One region of the Abyssisolibacter fermentans genome, then DNA from elsewhere that is predicted to be linked to it. Evidence: a T-box and tRNA genes for the amino acid it is inferred to sense, from the RefSeq annotation. Region 1 holds a T-box; the other holds one or more tRNA genes.
What was found. A T-box is a leader RNA that pairs with one kind of tRNA and senses whether it is charged. The one in region 1 lies ahead of trpS (tryptophan--tRNA ligase), so its partner is inferred to be a tRNA-Trp.
Positions count from the first base shown of each region.

Region 2: it has a tRNA-Trp gene. The T-box ahead of trpS (tryptophan--tRNA ligase) is inferred to sense a tRNA for this amino acid. The anticodon was not compared.

Region 1 covers NZ_LOHE01000079.1:51,859-61,681, forward strand. Annotated here, with positions in the region: gene AYC61_RS15575 (APC family permease) at 1-1,252, opposite strand, end outside; gene AYC61_RS15580 (4Fe-4S binding protein) at 1,388-2,170, opposite strand; gene AYC61_RS15585 (PatB family C-S lyase) at 2,606-4,297, opposite strand; gene AYC61_RS15590 (MarR family winged helix-turn-helix transcriptional regulator) at 4,847-5,305, opposite strand; gene AYC61_RS15595 (ABC transporter substrate-binding protein) at 5,768-6,766, shown strand; gene trpS (tryptophan--tRNA ligase) at 6,813-7,820, opposite strand; T-box leader at 7,919-8,122, opposite strand; gene AYC61_RS15605 (putative bifunctional diguanylate cyclase/phosphodiesterase) at 8,347-9,823, opposite strand, start outside.
Region 2 covers NZ_LOHE01000042.1:1,716-11,538, forward strand. Annotated here, with positions in the region: gene AYC61_RS06455 (MurR/RpiR family transcriptional regulator) at 1-655, shown strand, start outside; gene AYC61_RS06460 (DUF4352 domain-containing protein) at 992-1,714, shown strand; gene AYC61_RS21115 (hypothetical protein) at 1,890-2,060, opposite strand; tRNA gene AYC61_RS06470 (tRNA-Asn) at 3,601-3,675, shown strand; tRNA gene AYC61_RS06475 (tRNA-Leu) at 3,684-3,773, shown strand; tRNA gene AYC61_RS06480 (tRNA-Met) at 3,863-3,939, shown strand; tRNA gene AYC61_RS06485 (tRNA-Val) at 3,945-4,020, shown strand; tRNA gene AYC61_RS06490 (tRNA-Asp) at 4,112-4,188, shown strand; tRNA gene AYC61_RS06495 (tRNA-Thr) at 4,197-4,272, shown strand; tRNA gene AYC61_RS06500 (tRNA-Tyr) at 4,281-4,366, shown strand; tRNA gene AYC61_RS06505 (tRNA-Gly) at 4,378-4,451, shown strand; tRNA gene AYC61_RS06510 (tRNA-Arg) at 4,463-4,539, shown strand; tRNA gene AYC61_RS06515 (tRNA-Gln) at 4,545-4,620, shown strand; tRNA gene AYC61_RS06520 (tRNA-Lys) at 4,625-4,700, shown strand; tRNA gene AYC61_RS06525 (tRNA-Lys) at 4,776-4,851, shown strand; tRNA gene AYC61_RS06530 (tRNA-Ser) at 4,868-4,956, shown strand; tRNA gene AYC61_RS06535 (tRNA-Ser) at 4,963-5,053, shown strand; tRNA gene AYC61_RS06540 (tRNA-Ile) at 5,073-5,149, shown strand; tRNA gene AYC61_RS06545 (tRNA-Trp) at 5,155-5,230, shown strand; tRNA gene AYC61_RS06550 (tRNA-Pro) at 5,294-5,370, shown strand; tRNA gene AYC61_RS06555 (tRNA-Ile) at 5,388-5,464, shown strand; tRNA gene AYC61_RS06560 (tRNA-Ile) at 5,472-5,548, shown strand; tRNA gene AYC61_RS06565 (tRNA-Phe) at 5,556-5,631, shown strand; tRNA gene AYC61_RS06570 (tRNA-Ile) at 5,662-5,738, shown strand; tRNA gene AYC61_RS06575 (tRNA-Ile) at 5,746-5,822, shown strand; gene AYC61_RS06580 (ribonuclease H-like domain-containing protein) at 5,965-6,999, opposite strand; gene AYC61_RS06585 (Eco57I restriction-modification methylase domain-containing protein) at 7,111-9,162, shown strand; gene AYC61_RS06590 (hypothetical protein) at 9,519-9,823, shown strand, end outside.

The sequences.
Region 1 (9,823 bases):
TTCCAATTAACCCAACTTTATCAAGATTAGCTGCCATCAATACAGCTTGAAGTGCTATAACTAAAACTGATACTATATTTAAAATATAAAACCAAGTGTTACTAACATGAAATGGAGAAGCTTCCCATTGTTTTGGAAAAAGCTTTGGAAGCCTAAAACATCCGAATCCAATAATTAATAAGCTTATAAAGTTAAGTAATAACGCAAAATTGGCAATATACTCAATATCAAGTCCTGTTAAAATAGGTATTAATCCAACTATATAAAATATTAATAAAAGCTTATAAGGTGTATTATATTTAGTATGAAGCTTAGCAAGTGAATTAGGAAACCATCCGTCGACACATGCCTGCATTATTGGTTTTGTAACCCAGCTTACAGTTGCATTTAGTGTAGTAATAAGTGCAAACATCGCACCACCTACGATGAAGAATACATACAACCAATTTGGTAAAATAGCTTCAGCAGCTAATGTTAAAGGCTTTCCTGCAACTTGATCAACTGGTAATACACCTGCTGCAACGGTACTCATTAAAGCATATAAACATGCAACAATAAGCGTCGCAACTATAAGAACAAATGGAATATCTCTCTTGGCATCTTTTGCTTCAGCACTAAGGTTAAGTATTACACTCGCGCCACCAGTTGCAAACGTTAATAATGCCATTGCTGTTAATAATCCTGTAATACCTTCTGTCATAAAACCTGGGTTTTGAAAATATCCCGGTTTTATTTCAAAAACTCCAAATCCTGTGAACGCTGCAAGTGCCACTGCAAGAATAACAACCATTGCTGATTGAAGTTTTGTAGCCTCTTTAACTCCAAAGAAGTTAATAACAAAAACTATTGTCAAAATAACTATTGCAACTAATTTGGGAGGTATTGCAGGTACTAGTGCAAAGAAATAATCAGCAAATGAAATTGCATACATTGCTATGGAAACGTTAGCTACAAGATAAATAATAATAAACATTCCCGCAAATTTCTTGCCAACAAATACTGCTGCTTGTGTATATTGACCACCTCTTAATCTTACTGAACTTGTTATGAAAATCATGGGAATAGTTAAACCAATAACTGCTACCGCAGCTAGCATAAATGCTAAATTTACAGAACGTCCTGTCATTGCAATAGCTACTCCTGTCAAAGCCATAATACCTGCACCAATGGTCTGCCCTATAGCCACTGGAAATAGTTCTTTACGCCCCAATGACTTTGTTAAATTTTTAGTTGAAACACTACTATCAGACATAATATTCCTCCTTGTTAGTTAAATATATCAGAGAGATTGTCTCAAAATGCCAGAATCCTTGTTATTAAAACACCTTATTTGACAACTAAAATTAACATTTTGAAACAACCCTTATCAGTTTATATGATCAATATATTAAATGAATATTTCAGGTTCTTTTCTGTCATGCGCCATAACTGCAAGAAGTTTAATTTGTTCTTTAAATTTAGGAACACTTACTTCTCTTGCACCTTCTGGACAATTTCTAACACATCTATAACATAGAATGCATCTAAAATTATCTGTTCTTTTAGGGTTATTAGGATCTATTGCTTTCATAGGGCAGATTTCTACACATTTACCACAGTTTTTACATTTATCATTAACCGTTGGTGAAATTGGCAAATCAGTTGAATGTTTGTACGGAAAATTACCAGGTACTTTTATATTTAAATCATCAAGATTTGATAAACTAGATATCTTTTCTAATATTTTCTGTCCAAACTCTTCTTGTTCTTTAGCGTCTGTTTCATCTGGTCTTCCTGCTCCTAATCCATTGTTAAAAGAATGTTCACCCACAAATGCAGCCGCAGCTACCGATTTAAATCCACACTTCTCAGCTCCATTTTTAAGTTCTAATAGTGCATCTTCATATGCTCTGTTACCATATACTACTATTGGTACGCATAATGTACCATCAGCAGCTGTTCTATTGAATATTTCTTTTGCAACAGGTACCATTCTACCATTATAAACAGGCATTCCAAAGAGTATCAATTCATCCTTTTCAAATACTCTTCTTTCCCATCTCTTATCAAAATCAGTTAAATCCAAATGTTTTATTTCTCCTATATCCATTCCTTTGGCTATGTTTTCTAGTGTTTTCTTTGTAGTACCTGTTGGTGAAAAATACATAAGTGTTACTTTATTAAATTTCATTTTTTCTACCTCCTATTATAATTTCTATAGTTAAGTGCAAAATGCTACACTATTCATAAATTCTACCTTTAAATGCATTGAAATAACTTTGTTTCCCCCATTTTAAGCATATATTAGTTATGAATACTATCAATATAGTCACTAGGTATCATCTAATGTTTCTTTGAAAGAGTGACTTCAAGAGTTCGTTTCTTCATCGTTTCTAAGTAGAAAACCAAAATCTGCGATTTTGAGTGAATCACTTACTGCTAGGAACGTAGTGAGTAGTGAGTTTCATATTTATTTCGAAACGAGCTCTTGTCGGAACCGTCAAAGATTATACACATATTGAAAAAACTATATGATAACGTGTAGAGATGATTCCCCTCGCCAAAAACTTATGAACTTAAGCAATAAAAGTTATCCACATTATATAAATTTACATTTTGTTACTACCTATAGTTTTTCTATCATTTCTTCAACGCTTGGAATATCTGATGCATCTTTACCATAATGTACAAATTCCACTATGCCTTTTTCATTAATTAAGAATGCTGCTGGTAATTGAAGTTCGTTTCCTTCATATTTTCCATGTTGTATACCCATTTGCATTGCTTTCATTCCTTTTTCAAGAACTTTTCCTGATGCCATACCCATTTGACTATAAGCTGTATTGAGATTATACAGTTTATATAATTTCTGGTCAGGATCACAAATAATATCATAAGGAATATCTTCTTTTTTTACTTGATCACTTATTGTCTCTGCATCACTTTGTAAAACTACAAATAATTGTGCATCTTTATCGGTAAACTCTTTATATCTTTCAATAAATTCTGCTATATCTACCTGACAAAGAGTACAGCCATAATATCTTAAAAACACAAGATAAGTTTTCTTATCAAGTTTAGATTTAAAATCAATATTTTTTTCCCAAGGTGTATCATATGTAAAGTCTCTTAATTTATCACCTATTCGAACTTTATTCATTGTGTTTGCTATTCTTACTAAACATTCATGAAGTATGCTTCTAGGACAAGCAACATTAATTCTTTGAAAATATTTACCTTCTGGTCCAAACATTGTACCCCCATCAAGTAATACATTTGCATCTTCTACCATAAGCTTATCAAGTTCTTCTCCACCTATGCGGTAAGCCTCTAAATCTATCCACGCTAGATAAGTTCCTTCTGCTGGAACATATTTAGCTTTAGGAAGATGCTTGTCCAAGAATTCCTTAATATAATTCATATTACCGTCAATATAATCATTTACTTGATCTAACCAGTCTTCACTTTCATCAAATGCTGCTTGAACGGCCCAAATTGAAAGTGGAGAAGAAGCACTCATCCCTACAACTTCATTCCATCTTTCTTTAAATTCTTTATTTTTAATAATTATATGTGACATTTGCAAACCTGCAAGATTAAATGATTTACTAGGTGCTGTACAAACAATGATTCTATCTTCTTTAGGGAAAAGTGTATCAATAACAGTATGTTTTACACCTTTTCTTACTATGTCATAATGGATTTCATCTGATACCAAAATTACATCATTTGCAAGACAAATTTCTCCTACTCTTCTTAGTTCTTCTTCTTTCCAAACCCTTCCCACTGGATTATGTGGTGAACATAAAACCATCATTTTATTGTTAGGATCTTTTGCTTTTGCTTCTAAATCTTCAAAATCCATAGTATAGTAACCATCATTATTAATTAATGCATTATTTACTACCACACGTTTATTATTTTCAATACTTGTTGTAAACGGATAATAAACAGGTCTTTGAATTATGACTCCATCGCCTTCTTTAGTAAAACATTTAATTAAATTGCTAATTGCAGGAACCACACCAGGACTAATAAAAATATCTTCAGAATGTACATACCAACCGAATCTTCTCTGCATCCATGAGCAAACTGCTCTATAGTATTCACCTGTCATACACATGCTATACCCAAATATTTCTCTATCAGTTCTTGCCTTAATTGCTTCTTGAATAGGTTTTGCACAAGCAAAATCCATATCAGCTACCCATAATGGTAATGTATCTGCATCAACTTCTGGGTTTATCATTGCACCAAATTCCCATTTTCCACTATTAGTACCCTTTCGGTCAACGATTCTATCTAAATCGTATTTCATAACAATCATCTCCTTTTTATTTTTTTATACTGTACTTGTACTTAATGATTAATATGCAGTTATCCTAGCTTATAATCTCGTTTAATGCTATTTTTATACATCTCACCTTCTTACTTTATTTAATAATTTATATACCTTTGAAAATGAGTAATCTATGTTTGCTAATTTATTTGCAGCAAACGTTTTTTTACAGTCTATTTTTACACCTATTTCTTGATAGGTGACAAAATATAAACTATAAAAAGATAAAACATCACATAATAGTTTAGGTTCTATACTATTCGAATAAAAAAAATCATTTTGCTATTATTTTACATTAGTTTAGCATCTATACTATTTGCGTGTATAAAGCTATTATTTCATTCCTCAAAGGCTATCTTTTTAAAATACATTAGGAAAATTATATTTGTAACAGCTAATGTATAATTTCCTATGTATTTTAATAGTTTAGGACCTATACTATAATAATATAAAAAATAAATACTTTATTACTTTACTAGTATAATATGATTCTTCGTATTTTGTCAAGTATTTTGTTTAAATGTCACTTTATGAATTTTTCCCATATTTATCCATGTTACGCAGTACTTTCAAACAAGTTGAAATTTCTTGAGTTCTTACGTTTTTTATGCTATCTAGATACATTTGGTAATTTTTTTTATCTAATTCTTTATGAAATTCAAATATTTTTTGTCCTTTTTCTGTTAAGGATAATTTTATTCTCCTATTATCTTCAGGTTCCTTTTCTTTATTTACTATTTTTTTTTCAGTTAATTTATCAATTATTTGAGAAACAGCTCCTTTAGTCTTTCCTGTTATATTCGCAATATCAGTTACTCCTATACGCTCAGATTTACCGATTAATTTTATAGTATGTGCTTCAACCATATATAACAAATCATCTGTTCCATAGTTTCGTGGAACTGAATCATATGCATGTATATCTCTAGAAATTTTGTATATTAATTCCATGAATTCATCAAATACTTGTTCTCTTTCTCTATTCATCAAACAAAAACCTTCCTTATGTATTAATTTATTTGCAATAAATATTATATCATATTATGTTCACCTTTATAACTCCATATAAACTTTTATGTTTTTAATATCCTCTTTTAAATATAACAAATTATATAACCTGCTTAAATATATTAAGTTTTTTGTAATACTTATGAGCAAAATAAGTTGACTAATAATTTTTGTTATACTACAGACCAATGGTGATTTTTATCTGTTGTCATTATTTAATCATAATACTAAATTTATTAAATTTTAAATATTGCATATTTTGTTTCACTGGTTCTATCTTTGGTACAGTTTGCGCTTTGAGTAGTATTTTACTTTTTCTTTGAACAAACCAAAGCCTGTAATTTATCGCTTATTCACATTTTGAAATTAAGTAGAATATAATAAAAAAAGTCTTTATCTTAAATTTGAGATTTTTTAACTTATTGTAATAAGGAGGTTATTATGAAAAAAATTTTTTGTTTGTTTATCATTGTTGTAATAATAGTTGCTATATTTACTATTGGGAACGAAAATGGAACTACAAAAAAAGTAAAACTAGTAGAAGTTACTCACTCTGTCTTTTATGCTCCACAATATGTTGCTATAACTCAAGGTTTCTTTGAAGAAGAAGGTTTAGAGATAGAACTTTCAAATGGAAAAGGTGCTGACAAAACAATGACTGCTTTATTAAGTGGTCAAGCCGATATCGGATTTATGGGACCTGAGGCTTCAGTCTATGTTTATAATCAAGGCAAGAAAAATTATGCTATTAATTTTGCACAGTTAACACAAAAAGACGGATCATTTTTGATAGGAAGAAAAAAAGACGAAAACTTTACTTTTGATAATCTCAAAGGAAAAACTATTATAGGAGGCAGAAAAGGCGGTATGCCTGAAATGACTCTTGAATACGTACTTATAAAAAATGGACTCACTCCCGGTAAAGATTTGAAAATCAGAACAGATATTCAATTTGCTGTTATGGCAGGTGCTTTTACAGCAGGAGAAGGCGATTATGTAACCTTATTTGAGCCAACAGCGACTACTCTTGAAAAAGAAGGTAAAGGCTTTATATTAGCATCCATAGGAACAGAAGCAGGTTATATTCCTTATACCTGTTACTCGGCTACTAAAAACTATATTGAAAATAATCCTGATGTTATTCAAGGCTTTACTAATGCTATTTATAAGGGAATGTTATGGGTTCAAAATCACACTGAAGAAGAAATTGCAGATGCAATATTCTCGCAATTCCCAGAAACAGATAAAGATACACTAATAAATCTAATAAAAAGATATAAGAGCCAAGATACTTGGACACCTAACCCGGTGCTAACTAAAGAAGGCTTAGAGCACATGATGGATATTATTGAGATGGCGGGTGAACTAGATAAACGTGCCCCTTATGAAAAAATTGTTAATACCGAATTTGCTGAAAAAGCAATTAATAATTTAAAATAGACTGCCTAACATATAAGGGGAGTAATGAACTCCCCTCTTAACAAAATTACTTAAACTTTCTTGGTATAAAGCCAACTTTTTTATATACTTTTCTAAGTGTTTTTCTTGCTGTTTTTTCAGCTATATTCGCACCTTCCATGTATATATTTTCTAAATAATCTTTATTTTTCATTAAATAATCAAATTTTTCTCTTACAGGTCTAAGTCCTTCAATGATTACCTCAGCTAGATCTCCTTTAAACTGTCCATAACCTTTTCCTTCATATTTGCTTTCTATTTCTTCAATACTTTCTCCTGTTATTGTAGAATAAATAGTCATTAGATTTTTTATTCCTAGCTGCTCATCATTGTATTTTACCAAGTTTTCTGAATCAGTAACAGCTCTTTTAATCTTTCTTGTTATTGCATCAGGCTTATCGAGTAACAATATATAGCCATTATCATTTTCATCTGATTTTGACATCTTGCTAGTAGGATCTTGAAGACTCATAATCCTTGCTCCAACTTTAGTTATATATGGATCAGGCACCTTAAATGTCTCACTATATCTATTATTAAATCTATTTGCTAAATCTCTAGCTATTTCTAAATGCTGTTTTTGATCATGACCTACAGGTACTAAATCTGCTTGATAAAGCAATATATCAGCTGCCATTAAAACTGGATAAGTGAATAAACCAGCATTTAAATTAGCTTCATTCTTTTTAGCTTTTTCCTTAAATTGGGTCATTCTATTAAGTTCACCCATATATGTCATGCAATTCAAAACCCATGACAATTCAGCATGTGCACTAACATGCGATTGAATAAACAATGTATTCTTTTCTGGATCTATTCCACACGCAATATATGAAGCTAATAATTCCAGTGATCTTTTTCTTAATATCTTAGCTTCTTTAGGCACTGTTATAGCATGTAAGTCTACAATACAATAATAGCAATTATATTCATCTTGAAGTTTAACCCAGTTTTTTATAGCTCCCAGATAATTACCTAATGTCAATTCTCCTGATGGTTGAACACCACTAAATATAACTTTCTTGTCCATATTAATACCTCCTAGTATTATTTTGAAACTTTCTCACTTGATTTCTTAAAATGAGTAAGTAATTCACACAAATCAAATTTAGGGTACAAAAAAACTCACGTCTATAATGAGACGAAAGTTCACTTCCGCGGTACCACTCAACTTGGTATATACCCACTTATTCATAACGGCGAATACCGTCAAATCCTACTCTGGTTTCAGATTTGAACTCATAAGTCCATTCAATGCACATCCCTGTTTCGAGCTCACACCATCCTCAAATCGCTTTTCATTTCAATGCATTTACTAATCTTATTCATCGATTTATCTTTATTATCACAAGATTTATGAAACCTTTATAAATCTTCTCAAGGCTAACTTTTTTCTATAACAAAAATATAAATCAAAATTCTAATAATAAATTTATAATTATTATACACAAAATGGTTATATAATATTATTACATATTTATTTAACATATGCAATATACAATTAATTATATAAGTTTTAAATTAATACACTTCAAAATCATTTTATATAATTAAGCAGCTCCTTATTCCTCATAATCTAAAATTTCTCTTATCCCATTAGCATTTAAAGGTGGATAAAAATAATACCCTTGAAGTTGATCACACTTTACTTCATTTAAGCAAACTACCTGTTCCTTTGTTTCAGCACCTTCTGCTACAACCTTCATATCTAAACTATGCGCCATAGCAACAATACTTTTAACTAAATTTAGATCATTATCTGTTTTAGTTATATCGTCAACAAAAGATTTGTCAATTTTTAAATAGTCGTATGGAAATTTCTTCAAATAACCCAAAGATGAGTAACCAGTTCCAAAATCATCTAAAGATAAATATACACCAATATCTTTCAACTCATTCATGATTTTAACGGTGTGTTCCATAGATTCCATAGCTGTAGTTTCTGTTATCTCTAAATCTAGCAGTTGAGGTTTTAAACCTGTTAGTTTTAAAACTCTATTTACAGTTTTAACTAAATGCCTGGATCTAAATTGTACTGCTGATATGTTAACAGACATAATAAGAGGTTCATAACCCTGTATTTGCCACTCTATACTTTGTTTACAGGCTGTTTCTAATACCCAATCACCTATTGGTTCAATAAGTCCATTTTTTTCAGCTAACGGTATGAATTTTACTGGACTTATTATACCTTTTACAGGATGTCTCCATCTAATAAGCGCTTCTACACCCATGATTTTCATTGTAAGTAAATTAATTTTAGGTTGGTAATAAACTTCAAATTCATTATTTTCTAAAGCTTTTCTCAAATCATTTTCTAATTTAATTTTTTTAGTAGCATTTTCATCTACTAATAATCCGTAGACTTCATATTTATTACCAATTTTTTTCTTTGATTGATACATAGCTAAATTAGAATTCTTTACTAACGAATCTGCATCTTCTCCATCTTTAGGATATACACTAATCCCAATACTAACAGATATATATATATCATGTCCTTTAATTACAAACTTGTTACTAAAAACATTTAGTAATTTGGATGCTATATTAGTTAAATCCAATTTGGAACCTACATCATACTTTAAAATTATAAATTCATCTGCTCCTATCCGTGCAACTATATCTCTATCATGCATTAAGATTTTAAGTCTCGCCGATACCTCTTTCAATAACATATCTCCAATCTCAAACCCTAATCCATCATTCACTTTTTTAAAATCATCTAAATCTAAAAATAATATAGATAATTTAGTATTATGTGACTTAGCATATTCAATAGCTATTTTTAATCTTTCATTTAGAAGAAGTCTATTAGGTAATCCTGTCAACGGATCATAATTAACTTTATAATTGTTCTTTGATGATTTAATGTTGGTGATGTCTGTAAATATGGCTATGTATTTAATGATTTTATTATTATCATTTTTAATTGATTTAATTTTAAGTATTTCTAAATAAGCCTCTCCATTTTTTCTTCTATTCCATATTTCACCTTCCCAGAAACCTTCATTAATTAAGCTTTTCCACATGCTATCA
Region 2 (9,823 bases), on a different contig from region 1:
GTTTAAAATTGCTCTTGCAAAGGATGTAGTCAAAATAGATAATGATAATAAAAACATATATGAACAAGTTTCTATAAATGATTCTTCAAAGGACATTATAAATAAAATATCAATCGGTAATATGAGAGCGATAGAATCAACTATGAAGCTTTTAGATAAGAATATAATAGATGAAGCTACAAATGAAATTATAAATAGAAAAAAAGTTCATTTGTTTGGAGTTGGACAATCTGCATTAGTAGCAATGGATTTTCAATATAAACTTGTCAGAATTAATATACCAGTAAGTATGTATATGGACTATCATCTTCAGTTAGTTTCAGCTGTAAATATAGATAAAGATGATATAGTTTTAGCGATTTCCCATAATGGCAAAACCCTAGAAACTGTTAAAGCTGTAGAGATGGCTAAAAGAAGAGGATGTAAAATAATATCATTAACAAAGTATGGTAAAAATGCATTAGCCGAACTAGCAGATATTAATTTATATACTACTGAGGTAGAAAACACCCTTAGAATGGGTGCAATTGCGTCTAGAATAGCTCAATTGACTGTTATTGATGTGTTATTTATAAATATAGTCAGACAGAAATTTGACAGCATTCCTGAACAGATTAAGAAGACTAGAGAGGTTTTGGATTTTAGGAAAATGTAGAAAGTTAATTATTTTTTTATAATAAATTATATTATGTATAAAAGTGACTTAGAAATCTTTGATTATAGTTAAATATTGTATCTTTATCACCTAAAGTGTTAAAACTTTTTTATTAGTAAGTATTACAGTTGGCATTGTAGCATTTTTATTAGATTTTATAGCTTATTTTTAAAAATATAATCAATTATAAAATCATGGGTTTTAGTTTTATATGAATAATTTGGTTTTATATAATTAAAATAATGGACAAGTTATATTATAATATAGAGGAATATAAAAGTACTTATAGAATATTAACCATGTATTAATGTACTTAATTTTAAAGGGAGGATAACAATGAAAAAAATTATAGTGGTTATGACTATTCTAGCTTTACTATTGAGTGGTTGTAGCAATGGAAATGATGATTCATCAAAAAAAGAAAATCAAGATATGAAGAGTCAAATAGAGGATTTAAATAACCAAATTAAACTACTTGAGAACAATATTAAACAAAAGGATAGTAAAATTAATGATTTGAATAATGAAATTGCAGAGTTGAAAGATAAAATAAGTAGTAATTCGAATTCTTTTACTACTAATGATCAATATCAAGAGGAAAATTCTATTAAAATTGGTCAAGAAGTTAAATATAAAGATGTTAAGTTTAAAGTAGATGAAATCTATAAAACTGATGTCTGTAAAATAAAATTAGATACTAATGATATTGTAGAGTATAAACCTGAAAATAAGTTTTTGCTAGTACAAGTATCTGGAGTTAATGCAAGCTTACAAAATATAAAATTAGATAATTTCAAATATAAATTAATCGAAAAAAATGGAACAGAATACAATATTACTCTTAAAACAGGAGAAATTATTAATTATGATAAAGTACAGACTGAAATAATGGGTGGTAAAAATCTACGTTTAGATATTGAGCCAAAGGTTAAAAAAACTGGAGTATTATTATTTGACGTACCAAATGTAGATGCAGAATACAAACTGAAGATATATTATAAAGATGACAATAATCTGGAGATGGATTATAATGGTGTTTCAATATTGTTAAAAAAATAATTACCTAGGACGATATTCCTAGGTCAAATTATTAATTAAATTTATTTCTTGTTTTGATTAACGATATTTATATATGAAATGAACACTTGTTTTTAACTTATATCAACCTCAATTTGTTTTGGAGTAAATATTTAAAAGAAGTATTAGCCCTGATTATACGCATAATGCCTAGTAATCAGGGTTTTAAACTATCTATGTTTTTGTTTCTGTTACAAATTCCGATATTTTTTTCTACATCTTGTGAATTTATTTCAGTACTATCATATAATTTTAATAATAATCCGTTTGAATCGTAAACTAATATCTTATTTTTATTTTTTGCAATCCAAAGAGGAAACTTCATCATACAATCACTCTTTCTAATAAAATTATTATCCCAGATTATTCATATAACTCCCTATAGTGCTATTTAATGGACATCTTATAATCAAAGGAATACTTATTAATGAATCTCCTATTTCGCTTTTTTATAGGAGTAAGCGATTCAAATAAAATCAGATTTTAGGTCACTGCTCATAATTTTCTATGAATAATCTGGGGTTATAACAAGGAGCAAGATGTCCTCCATCTCTTTAGGTGGTGGGTGCCGATTAGATTAACAGACGGTGTGAAATCTTGCGCCTCGTTGAAACGGTGTATTGCAATTACTACGTAATTGATTGTGTTGTTATAAAGGTTAAGGAGTCTTGAAAGACTCCTACCTAAGTTTATGCAACTAAATCAAATTATTATTAAATGCATAATTAGCTATTTATTTATCATAAGGATAATATTAGCTTTTTATTGTTTGTAAACTCAGATGTCTAGAGTCTTACAACTAGCAGCCGCCTGAATAGCAGTTACAGAAAATTATAACTAATAGTAAGAAGAAAAACAATAAACTGCTACCGTTTTCACAGTTGAATAAACTTCCAAAAAGACCGTTAGCCATAACGCAACCTCCTTTGTTTAGTGAATTAGTCAATAGCTATTATATATTATGGAAATCAGATGCGACTTGTTACAAATATTGTATAGTTTATTAATAATAGCTTATGTAGTTAGTAAAAAAGATAAATCTATGTAGTTATTAGGAGCATTACTAGCTCCTAATACTAATTTTAATTAAAAGCAGTAACAGAACAATATTACTAATAGCAAGAAAAAGAATAATAAACTATCACTACATCCGCATCCACATTGAGCATCAGCCATAAGAATACCTCCTGTAATTAGATTTGATATTCGAATATAAATATATTACATTTGATTATCTATGTACTATAATATATGGTAGTAAAGGAGTTTTTGTTACTTCAATAATAAAAATTAATAACATAAAAAAGAAAGCATAGATCCAATCAGTATACCACCTAATATATTTGGGTAAATTAGTGAAGTATCAAAAAAGCTTAATAATATCAATAATGTAGAAAATAATGCAATGATTAAAATATTATATTTTTTGCGAGTACCAATCTTATTGAATATATAATGCTTAAAGCAAAAACGTTTATCGAGTTTAATAATAAGTAAATAATATATTATAAGAAATAATAAATACTTTATAAAATCTATCATATTTTATCCTCCTAAAAAAAATTTCTTATTTTAAGCTATGAAAGATTTAGCTAAACTATGATAGATTCTAGTTTAAGATTAATAAATTTATATTTTTTTATTTTTATAGGTGTGTATAGTACAAAAGTATGATAGAATATCAACAGATGATACATAGTTATAACTGGAACAACTTAACATAACTGGTTCGACATTTAGTATTACAATTTATGAACAAATAATTTTTTAAAAACCTTGACAGTGGGTTGTTAGTATGGTAAGATATATCTTGTCCTTGAAAAACAAGCAAATAGTTACTTGAGGACAACAGTAATAATATTAAGTATTCTTAGGTAGCTCAATGGTGGAGCAACCGGCTGTTAACCGGTAGGCTGTGGGTTCGAGTCCCACCCTGAGAGCCAGAGTAATTGCCGGAGTGGCGGAACTGGCAGACGCACAGGACTTAAAATCCTGCGATCCTTATACGATCGTATCGGTTCGATTCCGATCTCCGGCACCATTTAAGTAGAGAATCAAGATTTATGATTTGGTGTGAATCACTTATTCTGTAACAGAGTGAGTAGAGAGTCATATTTAATATTGTTTTGTCGCGGGGTAGAGCAGTCTGGTAGCTCGTCGGGCTCATAACCCGGAGGTCATTGGTTCAAATCCGATCCCCGCAACCATTTAAGGGCGCATAGCTCAGTTGGGAGAGCACCTGCCTTACAAGCAGGGGGTCATAGGTTCGAGCCCTATTGTGCCCACCATTGTTTAGTAGATTAATGCTTAGAAATTATTTAAAAAAGTGTTGACAAAACAAAAAAGATGGCTTATAATTTATAACTGAGCCGAAAAAATGGCCTGGTAGTTCAGTTGGTTAGAATGCCAGCCTGTCACGCTGGAGGTCGAGAGTTCGAGTCTCTTCCAGGTCGCCATAAAAATTGCTGGTGTAGCTCAATTGGTAGAGCAACTGACTTGTAATCAGTAGGTTGAGGGTTCAAGTCCTTTCACCAGCTCCATAAATTGAGGAGGGGTTCCCGAGTTGGCCAAAGGGGACGGACTGTAAATCCGTTAGCTGTGCTTTCATTGGTTCGAATCCAATCCCCTCCACCAAATTTAATTATGCGGGTGTAGCTCAGTGGTAGAGCCCTGGCCTTCCAAGCCAGTCGCGAGAGTTCGATTCTCTTCACCCGCTCCATTTTTCAACATGCACCTGTAGCTCAGTAGGATAGAGCAACGGACTTCTAATCCGTGTGCCGGGGGTTCGAATCCTCCCAGGTGCACCACATGATGGGGTATCGCCAAGTCGGTAAGGCACTAGACTTTGACTCTAGTATGCGTAGGTTCGAGTCCTGCTACCCCAGCCAATTTGACTCATTAGCTCAGTTGGTAGAGCACCTGACTCTTAATCAGGGTGTCCGGAGTTCGAGCCTCCGATGGGTCACCATTTTTATAAATGGTGGAGACATCAAAGAGGTCGTTACAAAGGATTATAAAAATTGATATATTATAAATTTAATATGACCCATTAGCTCAGTTGGCAGAGCACCTGACTTTTAATCAGGGTGTCCGGCGTTCGAGTCGCCGATGGGTCACCAATAACAGATTAATAATGGAGAGGTACCGAAGTGGTCATAACGGGGCGGTCTTGAAAACCGTTAGGGTTTACGCCCACGTGGGTTCGAATCCCACCCTCTCCGCCAGTAAATGGAGAAGTACTCAAGTGGCTGAAGAGGCTCCCCTGCTAAGGGAGTAGGTCCTTTACGGGGCGCGAGGGTTCAAATCCCTCCTTCTCCGCCATTCACCCAAAATTTATTTTGGGCCTTTAGCTCAGTTGGTTAGAGCGCCCGGCTCATAACCGGTAGGTCTGGGGTTCGAGTCCCTGAAGGCCCACCATTTGTAGGGGTATAGCTCAGTTGGTAGAGCGTTGGTCTCCAAAACCAAGCGCCGTGGGTTCGAGTCCTGCTACCCCTGCCAATTTAATAAAATGTAGAAAACAATGAAGACTGTGAATGAGTATAATATAAGGAAAATTAATTTCGGGGTGTAGCGCAGTTTGGTAGCGCATCTGGTTTGGGACCAGAGGGCCGCGGGTTCAAATCCTGCCACCCCGACCATAAATTTTTTGATACATAGGACTATAGCTCAGCAGGTTAGAGCGCACGCCTGATAAGCGTGAGGTCGGTGGTTCGAGTCCACTTAGTCCTACCATTAATGGGGGCCTTTAGCTCAGTTGGTTAGAGCGCCCGGCTCATAACCGGTAGGTCTGGGGTTCGAGTCCCTGAAGGCCCACCATTTTTTTGCCCAGATAGCTCAGTCGGTAGAGCAGGGGACTGAAAATCCCCGTGTCGGTGGTTCGATTCCGCCTCTGGGCACCACTTAATTAAATAGATGAAACATGATATCATAGGACTATAGCTCAGCAGGTTAGAGCGCACGCCTGATAAGCGTGAGGTCGGTGGTTCGAGTCCACTTAGTCCTACCATTGATGGGGGCCTTTAGCTCAGTTGGTTAGAGCGCCCGGCTCATAACCGGTAGGTCTGGGGTTCGAGTCCCTGAAGGCCCACCATTTTTTTTGCCTATATAGGTTTGTAGAGTAGGGAAATGAAAATTTAATTGTAGAAAAAACCCTGATTATTTATATAATATTGAATAATCAGGGTTTCATATTATCATAAGTGAATTCAACCAACTATAAGTGATTTTACATATTATATAGTTGACATATTTAATTTTGAAGATGACTTAAATATATTAGTTAATATGAGATTTAAGAGTTGTTTTATATTTTCATAATACAATGTATTTTTTTCTTTAATAAGTAATATATTTTCTGGGAAATTATAAGGTGAATTATCATTAATATTTATTTCAAAGTCAAAAGCATCTTTATTTATATAAAAGCATTTATTGTTATTTGAGAGCTTGCTGTTAGCTAGCATCATATTTAGCTTTAAAATGCCCTTGCGTATGTCCCAATCAAAATCAAATATATCACTATAGTAAATCTGCTTTGGCAGTTCTATAGAATCAGTTTGACACATTATACTCATGTTATTTTTTGATATATCTACATCATCTAGATTTATTGAAATATTTATATTATAGTTGTCCAAATACACATTGTAGTTAAAGTATTTATTGTTATAAATAATACTATAGATATTTAATAATTGTGGGAGATAATATATATCATCGTAGTTATGTTTTAATATTATATCTAATATATTTTTATCATATGTTTTAACATATTTTTTGTATAATTGAATACTTTCTTTGCCTGATATTTTGTCATCTCTATAAATTCCTAACGATTTTTCTACTGATTTCAATTTACAGTCTTCTAGTTTTAAAATATTTTTATTTTTCCTAACTATTTTTATTAAGTCTAGGCTCTTGATTTTATCAAGTTTTAAATTGGATTTATGATGTAAGAGTCTTCTGTTTATAAAGGGGATATCAAAAGTATCACCATTATAAGTTATGAAAGTATCAAATTTGTCTATAAGAGTTACAGCTTCTGTCAGGATATCTATTTCTTCCTCAGGCCCTTTTGAAAAAAATTGATTAATAATTAACTTGTTATTATCAAAATAAAGTACTCCTATAAGAATAATTTTATTAAATTTGCTATTAAAACCGGTTGTTTCGATATCAAAAATGCAAAAACTTCTATTTTGGATTATGTTATAGAATTCATTACATATATTGAAATCTATAGATTTTTTATCTTCTATTTTAATCATAAATAACTAACTCCTTTAAGTGTTGTTTACTACTGCTATATATTTATATTATAATATTTATTATATAAAATAAAGTGTTTAGGTTTAAACTTTATAATTTGAGGTGATAAAATGTCAGTTGATGGCTTAAAAAACAAAGTACGAGAGATAATGTCTAAGGTTTCAATAGATGATGTTGATAAATATATAGAATTAAAGAAAGTTATTATATATTTTGTTGGAATTAAGCTTATATGCAATAAATATTCTGTAGATATAGAAACCGCTTCAAAAATTGTTGGAATCAACAAAAAAAATGAACAGTTATATTCTGATAATAGCAGTTTTGATGAAAATGATAAAGATAAATTAAGTGAAATTTTATGCAGTCTGTACAATGAATGTGGAAACATTTCTGTAGGGAAACTATATGAAAATTTTATCAGTGCAAAGGAGCAGAAATATCTTGGGCAAGTTTATACACCAGATTTTATTATTGATGAAATGATAAATATTAGCATAAAGCCTGAAGCTATAGTAAATAATCCAAGTTATAAAATTATTGACCCAGCATGTGGAGCAGGATTTTTTTTGATTAAAATATTTGATAAATTAAAAGAGATTTTTGTTACAAATAGACCTGACATAGAAAAAAAGCATCCTCAAATGATAGATGAAATATATACAGATTTAGATAAGTTTATTATTGAAAATTGTTTATGGGGAGCAGATATTGACAAATTTGCAGTGTTTTTAACTAGAACTGATTTATTACTAAAATATCAAAATTGCAATAAATTAATTAAAACTAATATTTATAATAAGGATATTTTATTGGACAATGATACAATGCTAATTGATTTAATTCAAGATGATAAATCTATCATTGATAATAATAGTTTTGATTTGGTAATAGGTAATCCACCATATATTGGGCATAAAAAATTATCTATATTATATAAAAAACAACTAAAGGAAAAGTTTCCTAAAATATTTACAGATAAATCAGATATATCTTATTGTTTTTTTAAAATAGGTTATGACTTATTAAAAGATGGTCAGAATTTAACATATATTACTTCTAGATATTTTATAGAAGCACCTTCAGCTATCAATTTGAGAAAATTTATACACAGTGAATTTGATATAAAAAAAATAATTGATTTTTATGGACATAAAGTTTTTAAGCAGGTAGGCGTTAGTCCTGCAATTATAAATTGTGTTAAGAGTAAACAGAACAGTTTGACTTCAGATATATTTAGATTAGGTGATAATAGTAATTTTAAAATAAAGAATATAAATCAATTTCCATATGATATTTTTTATAATTATACTGTAGATAGCAATAACTTTAGCGTTCAAAAATGGGTTTTACTTAGTAATGAAGAAAAAAAGATATACAATAAAATAGATAAACAAGGGGATTATGTACTAAAAAATTTATGCAATAGTTATCAGGGAATTATAACAGGCTGTGACAGAGCGTTTATTGTTAATAAACAGCAAATTTCACAATTTAACTTAGAGACAGATATAATTTTACCTTGGATAAAAAATAGTGATGTCACCAGATATAAGCAAGTTAAACCATCTAAATATATAATATATTCTGATAAAATAATTGATATAAAAAAATATCCAAACGCTATTAAGTATATAGAAAAATATAAAGATAGACTATTAAGCAGAAGAGAGTGCAAAAAAAATATAAGAAAATGGTATGAATTGCAATGGGGAAGGAATCTGGAGGTATTTTTGCAGCAGAAAATCATATTTCCTTATAAATGTAAAAACAATAGATTTACTATAGATGATATTGGTACTTTAAGTAGTGCAGATGTATATAGTATAACGAATAACAATATATGTTCTATTTATTATCTGTTAGGTATGCTTAACTCAAATTTGTTTGAATACTATTTTAAGTGTGTTGCTAAAAAACTGGGTGTAAATGTATATGATTATTACCCTAATAAAATTATGAATTTAAAAATAAGAGTTGCTTGGGAGAAAGATATAGAAAATTGTGTAAAAGAGCTAATAAAAATAAACAATAATTCGATAGCGAATAATCAAAATAAGATGAGAGCAATTGAATTGGAAATGAAAATGAATGACATCTTTTTTAAAATGTATAAGCTAAATGATAAAGAAATAAAAATAATAAAAAAATTCATACAGTAGTATTAAACCCAGAAATAATATCCTTCCGATTATAAGATGCCTATTAAATGGCGGGCATACCAGCTCGGTATGCCTTCGAATTTACTGAAACCTTCGAATTCGGAATTATGCAGCTTATTATCTGGAGTCATATTAATAATCAGGGTTAAAATTAAAAAACTTCTTATTAAATCTTTGTTATCAAAAAATGTTATATTGTACAAACAATTAATAATATGAATTATATATAAAGAATATGTTTAAAGATATGTATATAAGGTTAACAATAAATTCATGCATATTAATATTATTAACAATTATCCATTAAGCAATATATTTTGTGAGTGGAGATAATAAAAAATAAGGAGTAGATAATTTTGGGTGTAATTTATTTTTCTGATTATTTAGTGCGCCAAGCTGAAGATATATGTTTGAATAGATTTGAAAATGATATTATGCTTGTTTTTAATAATTTTTCGCAAGAAGCAATATTATCGATTATAAATAATATTAAATTAGATTTAAAAGATTTGATAGATTTAGGAATGTTGATGGATATATCAATAGTAAAGGTATTTTGCTCTATGTATTTAGGATTAGCTTGGAGTATGTATGGTAAAGGTAAACTATTACAAAAAGAAAAAGATATTGTTCAAAATCTTTTAGGATATGATGAAAAAGT